Regions from separate parts of the Paenibacillus xylanexedens genome, predicted to be linked through region 1. Evidence: riboswitches for the same ligand, from Rfam matches in the RefSeq annotation. Region 1 holds a riboswitch; the other holds the start of a gene.
What was found. Region 1 has a riboswitch for cyclic di-AMP ahead of BS614_RS14270 (C40 family peptidase). Riboswitches for the same ligand answer to the same signal wherever they lie in the genome.
Positions count from the first base shown of each region.

Region 2: it holds a riboswitch for cyclic di-AMP, as region 1 does, so the genes downstream of both, BS614_RS03175 (resuscitation-promoting factor) here and BS614_RS14270 (C40 family peptidase) in region 1, are expected to answer to the same signal.

Region 1 covers NZ_CP018620.1:3,172,828-3,177,214, forward strand. The annotation lists gene BS614_RS14250 (xanthine phosphoribosyltransferase) at 130-711, shown strand; gene BS614_RS14255 (hypothetical protein) at 809-1,138, shown strand; gene BS614_RS14260 (hypothetical protein) at 1,258-1,476, shown strand; gene BS614_RS14265 (carboxymuconolactone decarboxylase family protein) at 1,618-1,947, shown strand; gene BS614_RS14270 (C40 family peptidase) at 2,021-2,485, opposite strand; cyclic di-AMP (ydaO/yuaA leader) riboswitch at 2,491-2,622, opposite strand; gene pelA (pectate lyase) at 3,042-4,004, shown strand; tRNA gene BS614_RS14280 (tRNA-Leu) at 4,181-4,264, shown strand.
Region 2 covers NZ_CP018620.1:754,396-758,782, forward strand. The annotation lists gene BS614_RS03170 (TatD family hydrolase) at 1-73, shown strand, start outside; cyclic di-AMP (ydaO/yuaA leader) riboswitch at 315-568, shown strand; gene BS614_RS03175 (resuscitation-promoting factor) at 842-2,026, shown strand; gene rnmV (ribonuclease M5) at 2,182-2,727, shown strand; gene rsmA (16S rRNA (adenine(1518)-N(6)/adenine(1519)-N(6))-dimethyltransferase RsmA) at 2,732-3,634, shown strand; gene yabG (sporulation peptidase YabG) at 3,694-4,387, shown strand, end outside.

The DNA of each region.
Region 1 (4,387 bases):
GTCATGACAATCGATAATGAGCTTTGGCTTGAATTACGTCTCAAGGACAGCGCCCAGGCAATTTCGCTTGAACTTATAGATAGATATATGATACTTTTACCTCATAGGATAGGCTTGGGAGGTCAAATCATGGAATTATTGAAACAACGAATATTACAAGAAGGTGTGGTTATCTCGGATCAAGTATTAAAGCTGGATGGTCTGTTGAACCACCAGATTGATCCTGCATTAACGATGGAGATGGGACGTGAGTTTGCTGCCCGTTTTCGTGAAAGTGGAGTAACTCGGGTAATCACGGTAGAATCCTCAGGGATTCCGGTTGCGTTTGCCGCAGCCTATGAACTGGGGGTGCCCCTTGTATTCGCCCGTCGCAAAAAAACACTTCTGGCTGATCCTGATGCTTACTGTGAACGTGTACCGTCCTTTACCAAAGGAATTGTAACTGACATTATGGTATCTCGCGAGTTCATTCATGAGAATGACCGCATTTTGTTCATTGATGATATTATTGCCAATGGAGATGCCGCTCGTGGCGTCATCAAAATTATCGAGCGTTCCGGTGCGGAACTCGTCGGATTCGGCGTTGTGGTCGAGAAAAGTTTTCAGGCAGGGGCACGCACGATTCGTGAACAGGGTATTCCGGTGGAAGCCTTGGTACGCATTCGTTCCCTGAATAATGGTACGGTACAATTTGACGATAACGAAATGTGACATTTTAAAGGAATAGGGCCTATTTTTTGAACTATGCCTTTGCATGACCGCCGATTTCATTTATAATGGGGTTATGTTAGGGAGAGGAGGCAACACCATGGGGAACCAACTGGCAACAGAACAATTTTTTAATGATAAGCTGGCGGAATCGAAAGTTCATTTTGAACGTGCCCTGGATTGTAAACATACGGAATTCGATGACCTTTATCCCTATATGATTGAACATCCTCAATTTTTCTGGTACAAACGCTATGTTGCCTGGTCAGAATTACTGACGATTGTAGGCTTGTGCGAAGAGTTGTCCTTCTCTTGGAAAGAACAATTTACACCGCATCAAGTGGAGTACCTTGAAGAACGTGTGATGTCCGCCAAAGTGCTTGATTTTTGGTTCGAAAAGAACGACAGCAAAGAGCACGCGCAGCGGTAACTTTCAGTCGGGACATAATTTCGAATGACATGACAGTCCAATACAGTCACGTGAGACCTAAATGACTTTTCATTTAGGTCTCTTTTTGTAAATAAATTTGAAATATAGGAGCCATGAAGATGATTAGTGATACAGAATTGGACGCCCTGCGTCTGTCAGGTGAGAAAGTTAGAGTCGTACGGGACGAGCTGGAATCGAACGACGTGAAGGGGATTGTGGTTGCCTGGGATGGGGAGCAGGTACTTATCCGTCGTCAGAATCGACGTGTCGTTAAGCTGGACCGAGGTTACAGCTATCAGCTGTTCAGCGAGCCGCGCCAGAGTCCACTTAGTGAGTAACAGCTTATAATTATGGCAGGGCCATGAGCGTTAAATGTTTGGAATTACCATGATTTCTTGGCATAATTGGCTCACTCGGGAGAGAAGATAGGTACAGTGAGGAAGATCTGTAACTATAGCCGAGAGGGTGTGCTACAAGCCATGACATTGATGAATGATAAAGTTCATGCCTACAAGGATCAGATTGGAGCATTAAGCGATGTACTGCCAGGTGTGGTGAAGTCGTATCATGAGTTTACCGGAGAATGTTTCCAACCTGGCGTGATTGATGCGAAGACAAAACAATTAATTGCGCTCGGCATTGGATTGTTTGCCAACAATGAGGTATGTACCTTCTACCATGTAGAAGAAGCCCGTGCCAAGGGTGCAACAGATCAGGAGATCATGGAGACCGTAGCCGTGGCCGGAGCTGTTGGAGGAGGACATGCCCTGTCTCAGGGTGCGATGCGAGTGCAGAAGGCGCTGCATTAGTAAGTAATGCAACATACATTTTTAAGTGCAAAAAAGGCATCCGGTTAATAACCGATGCCTTTTTGTATGTGAATCACATTTTACCTAACATTTTATCGTACATAAACTGTCCAGTTACCCGACGTGCTGTTACATAGCGGTCATTGAAGTATGGATTCGATAACTTCGTGATGCTTACACCTTTACTGCTGGAGGCATGAGCGAATTGTCCACCGCCGATATATACACCTGTATGTGAAATGCCTTTGCCCATCGTATTAAAGAACACCAGATCACCTGTCCGAACATTGCTTTTGGCTACCGGAGTACCTGCTTTGGCTTGCTGTTGCGAAGTTCGTGGCAATTCAATGCTGTATTTGTTGAAAAGATATCTCATAAAACCAGAACAGTCGAAGCCGGCTACAGTTGTGCCACCCCATTTGTAAGGAATACCTGTCATGTTGTTCACTACGGAGTTGATACTGCTTGCCTCTGTGCTTGTTGCCCCGGATGTAAATAATACAGCTGCTCCAAAAATGGAGATAATCAGTTTTTTCAAAATCAATGTTCTCCCTTCGATGCCTACGGAGTTAGCTAAGGGTTCGGTAGAAGGTTCCCTATATTTCCTATGTATAAGAATAATTCACCCAAAATGGTTCCCCCGTTTTCAAACATGAAACTCGGCAATGAATAATTAAGTTTTTGTAACTATTTGAAACTATATTGCATAAATGCGTAATTGTCAAACCCATTTAAACCCTTTCTTAATACCTCAATGTTAGCGGAATTAAGGTTTTTATATGAAAGAAGGGATCAAGTTTGGGTATCATTCATGACAAAAACGTCATTATTGATTCGTTTAAGACGAATTTGGATAAATAAATAGGTTTGTCATGAGTTAAAAGAACTATTCCGTTATGTAGAATTAGAGAGATTATATTCATTAAGTTGCATATATTGACAAAAATCGATTTTTTGCATATTATCTGATTATCCAATCCACATATTGGATTAAAATTGATTTTATTATGCGATAAATACAAATAAAGGAGGTTTAGAGGCGCGTATCCTAGGTAAAGTAGAAGTGGGAGATTTATAAAAATGAACATAGGAGAGTGTTACATTTGAAAGCGAAGAAATTAGTTACTTTTGTCCTGGCATGCACCATGGTGTTCTCAGCAGTTGGAATGGCAGTTCTCCCTGTAGGGACGGTATCTGCTGCGGATGCATCGGGTACAACAGCGAGTATTTCTGATATTTTGAAGAACCAGCTGCCGGATGGAGGTTGGAGAAAAGATTATAAACAGACAAGTGGAGAGTGGGCGAAGTCCACGATAGACAACAAGGCTACATACTCAGAAATTAGAAGATTGGCGAAGGAATTTAAAAAGACGAATGATCCGCGTTACTCCACAGCTGCAATCAAAGGAATTAACTTTTTGATCAACATGCAGTATTCAAACGGCGGGTGGCCACAAGTTTACCAAAGCTCCGGATACCACAAGCATATCACTTACAATGATGATGCCATGATTAATGTAATGATCATGCTGGATGAAGTAGCAGCACGCAAAGGTGATTTCTCTTTTATCGACAGCACACTTGCTAATCGGAGTAAAAATTCAGTTGCCAAAGGTGTGGAGGCGATTCTGAATACACAAGTCGTTTCAGGCGGTAAGCTGACAGCATGGGGACAACAACATGATTCCAGTTCCCTTAAACCAGCGAGCGCAAGAATCTACGAAGTGCCATCGCTGACAGCTGGAGAGAGTGTAACGATTGTTAAATTTCTGAAAACCAGACCTGCTAACGCTAAAATTACCGCATCCATTAAAGGAGCGGAGGCTTGGTTTAACAAGGTGAAAATTACGGGTTACAAGTATGAAAGAGCAAATGGGGACAGCAAAATTATCGCTGATTCCAATGCGGCACCGATTTGGGCACGCTTCTATGAGATCGGAACGGATAAACCAATCTTTATTGGTCGTGACGGGGGAGTAAAATACAAATTAATTGATATTGATAAAGAAAGAAGAGGCGGTTATGCATGGTATGGTAACTGGCCTTCCAAGCTGTAATTTGAAGTATGCTTCCGTTTTAATGAACCAAACTATTAGCAGCAGTTAAAGGTGAAGCCCGAATCGACATGGACGTCTGGTTCGGGTTTTATTGTTATTATTTTCAGTGTTGACATGATAGATTCCGCATGATATATTATTCCTTGTCGCCGATATTGATGACGGAGATACAATATGCGGTCGTGGCGGAATTGGCAGACGCGCACGGTTCAGGTCCGTGTGGGCTAACCCCCGTGGAGGTTCGAGTCCTCTCGACCGCATCTAATAAAAAGACTCCTTAAGCTAACGCTTGAGGAGTCTTTTTTTTTTGCATTTTTTGATATAACACTAACATTAGACTTGAGTATCCAAGAGATTAGTGCTTAGCTGCACGTACAGCAAAT
Region 2 (4,387 bases), 2.4 Mb from region 1:
TAAAGGCATTTCGGTGGAGGAAATTGCTGCAATAACAACCAAAAATGCCATGGAACGATTTGGGATTCGTTAAAAAAACGAGCAAATGAGGTGAAAAAGGCAGGTAAGCGGAGGTAATTTGCCCTTTGATCCAAATAAATCAAGAATATTACAATATTTTAACCAAATATTCAGAAAAACGTACTTGATCAACGCTTTACAACATGCATCAAAACAGGATATCATCTTTTCAGTGAATTGTTGTGCGGAAAATTGGACAGATGTTCGGGGGATGAACAAAGGGACACTTTCCGATGAAACAACATTACTTTCATGAATCAGTCTCGCTGAGTCTCCGTTAACGGAGAGCGGGGGAACCAATAGGGCTTAAACATCGGTGTATTTAGCCGATGCGCAACGTTCGCTGACCCAAAAGCAGCGAAGGGAACTGCGAAGCCGTATTTGATTTCTTCTTTGGGTCTCGGGGTGAATTCAAGGGCGTCCGCCATGAGCGGGTGACCCAAGATAGGGCGGCTCTCTTTCGCCCGAACCCGACAGCTAACCTCGCAAGCGGAAAAAGAGAGGCAACCTCGTGCATGAATTTCCGATATTCAAAATCATTCGGAAGCCACGAAAGAGTTCCTCTTACACTCTTTCTTTGGCTTTTTTGTTTTTGAATAAAAGAAATATTGTCATCATACGGTAGGTATTCAGGAGGATGACATCATGTTGCGAAGATTGATTCATGGTGCAGAACCGGATTATGTTGGTCCAATCTGTGTTCTGTAGAAAATTTGGTATAGTCACGTCAAAGACATCATGCATTACTTTAGACGGCGAGGCTATGAAGGAGGACGGAGAAGTGGGCACATTCCAACCAGAAGAGACCCATGAGTCACGATCATCCAGTAAGTCTTTCGCGTTGCGGTGGAAGCATGAGAACATGCGTCAAATGGCATTGATCGCGATTTTCTCAATTGCGCTTACAATCATGATCTTGTTAGTCGTTTACGGTCAGGCCGGGAAACAAATTTCACTGGTTATTGATGGCAAAGCTCAGGTGGTAGAGACTCGTACAGGAATGCTTCAGGAAATGCTGGAGGAGCAGTCGATCACAGTCAGCCCTCACGATAAGGTATCCATGTCCATGAATGGGGCGTTAACAGATGGAGACCGAATCGTTATTGAGCGGGCCGTTCCAGTTAACATTACGGCAGACGGAGACACCAAGACTCTCTATACAACCGATTCATCGGTAGAAGATGCAATTCAAAAATCAGGTATTCAAGTTGAAAGTAATGATAAAGTGTATCCGGCGCTTGGAACTGCGATCAAAGCGGAGATGAAGATCCGTGTAGTGCGCGTAACAAAGCGTACAGTGGATGTAGAGCAACCGATCGCTTACAAAGTCATTAAAACGGCTGACCCTAGCTTGTACAAAGGGGATAACCGTGTCGTTGTGAACGGCAAAGAAGGCACAATTGTGCAGCATATCGAAAAGGTATTTCAGGATGGAGAATTGGTCTCCAAAAAAATGGTCGGCAAATCTGTCGCGAATAATCGTGTAGATAAAGTGATCGCTGTCGGCACCAAAGCAAAACCGGTCGTGAAAGAACCTGAGATTCAGACCGTATCGGCTCAAACGTCAACAACCAAAAAGGCTACAACAACGAACTCGAAGAAAACATCTGCCTCGGGCAGCAAAGTGATTACCGTATCCGGGACTTCTTTTAAATACTCCAAAGTACTTAAAAATGTATCCATGACTGCCTACTCTTCCGAAGAGCCTGGCATTGGAACTAAAACAGCTTCCGGTACTCGTGTAACGGAAGGACGCACCATTGCGGTTGATCCCAAAGTCATTCCAATTGGCTGGTGGGTATATATCGAAGGTCTGGGATTCCGTCGTGCGGAAGATACAGGCGGTGCCATTAAAGGCAACAAAATTGATGTGTATTATGACAGTGTGAAGCATGCCCTGAATTTTGGACGTAAGAAAGGCAAGACGGTCTACGTGATCGGTCCGGTGAAGCCGGAAGCGAACTAAAATCGTTTTACTTTGAAATGGGAATGCTATAAAATAGTTGCATGAATGATTCATGCGGAATATGCGGCGGAGGAGTCTGAATTCAGTCTCCCCCGCCGTTTGGCAGAGAAGAGGATATTCCTCTTCTCTTTGCGTTAGAAAGGAAGAAATGGAACATGATAAAAGAAGTCATTGTGGTGGAAGGCCGTGACGATACGGTGGCTATCCGTCGGGCCGTGGAAGCCGATACCATAGAAACAGGTGGATCAGCCATCAACCAACGCATTCTGAAGCGGATTGCGCTTGCTCAGGAGAGACGGGGAGTCATTGTACTGACAGATCCGGATCATGCTGGCGAACGCATTCGTAAAATTATTGCGAACAAGGTGCCAGGCTGCAAACATGCCTTCATTCCGGAAGCCGATGCAACGCGCAAAGGGGACATTGGGGTGGAGAATGCCTCACCAGAGGCGATCCGTCATGCGTTGGCACGCGTACATACTTCATACGAAGGTGCTCCGAGCCTGATCGATTGGGAGGACCTGATCGCGGCAGGACTTATTGTGCATCCGCAGGCTGCTGCACGTCGCATGGAGATGGGTAATCTGCTGGGCATCGGTTATTGTAACGGTAAGCAGTTCCACAAACGTCTCAGTGTATTTCAGATTACACGGGAAGAGTTCTCTACAGCATTAGCGCAAATTGAACGTGAAGGATTGTGAGCATATGAAGAACATGGAAGAAACGATTGAAATTGCAACGCCCAAGCGTACGAAAGAGATTATTCAAAGACACGGATTCTCATTTAAGAAAAGTCTGGGTCAGAACTTTCTGATCGATCAAAATATACTGAACAAAATTGTTAATGCAGCCGATTTGGACGAGTCCAAGGGTGCGTTAGAGATCGGGCCGGGTATTGGAGCCCTTACGGAGCGACTGGCTCGGGTAGCCGGTCCTGTCACAGCCGTAGAGATTGATCAGCGCTTGATCCCAATCCTGGGAGAAGTGATGCAGCCTTATTCGAATGTACGTGTTCATCATGGGGATGTGCTGAAGCTTGATCTGGCTGAGTTGTTTAATACGGATTTTGCATCCGTGGACAAAGTCAGTGTCGTGGCTAACCTGCCTTATTATGTAACGACTCCAATCATGATGAAACTGCTGGAAGAGAAGCTGCCGGTAGACAGCATTGTTGTCATGATTCAAAAAGAAGTGGCTGAACGCATGGCTGCTGCACCAGGATCAAAAGACTACGGCAGTCTGAGCATCGCAGTTCAGTACTACAGTATGCCGGAACTTGTGTGTATTGTGCCTCCTACGGTCTTCATTCCGCAACCTAATGTGGAATCAGCTGTCATTAAGCTGAAAGTGCGTGAGCAGCCACCAGTGGAGATTCCGGATGAAACACACTACTTCGAAGTGGTACAGGCTTCTTTTGCCCAGCGGAGAAAAACAATCTCAAACAATTTGAAGGCACGTTTCTTCACAAAGGAGAACCGGGAACAGGCAGACATTCTGCTGGAGCAGGCAGGTATTCAACCGTCCCGACGTGGAGAGACGTTGAGTCTGCAAGAGTATGCCACACTCAGCACCGTAATGTGGGAAGCTGGGGTACGTGCAGCGCTGTAAAATTTGAATGAACCAAACCGGGTCTCTGCCCATACGATGGGGTAGAGGTGATTACGTTGATGAATATCGGAGACTTGGTCGTTCGGAAGTCATACGGCGGCGATGTGACTTTTCGGGTGGAAGGCCTCCAGTTGGATGCTGCGGTCATTAAAGGGACTGAGTTCCGGCTGATTGCCGATTCCCCGGTGGACGATTTGATACAGGTTCCCTACGAACCACAAAGCGCCAAGACCAGACAGGCGCATATTAAAGCACATCAGACCCTGTCCCGTCTGCAGCAGAATCGTATGGAACAGGCTGAGCGGAATCGTGAAGGTCTGGTACAGGATTGGTCTGCCCAGCAGGAACCGGCTTATTTTGAAATGCCTGGAAAGGTGCTTCATCTGGATGGAGATCCGAACTATTTGAAAAAAAGTATGGATCTCTATGAGCAACTTCGTGTGCCCGCAGAGGGACAGTATGTCCATGAATCGGCAATGGCAGATACCTTATACCGCTTATTACCCAAAGTACGTCCGGATATCGTAGTTATTACGGGTCATGATGGGGTGTTAAAGACACGTCAGCCCTATGACTTATATAGTCTCGGTAGCTACAAGAACTCGCAAAATTTTGTGTCGGCCATTCAGGTGGCCAGACAATATGAACGCCATCTGGACGCACTCACTATTGTGGCAGGGGCCTGTCAGTCCCATTTTGAGGCACTGCTGCGCGCTGGAGCGAACTTTGCCAGTTCTCCAGGCAGAATTCTCA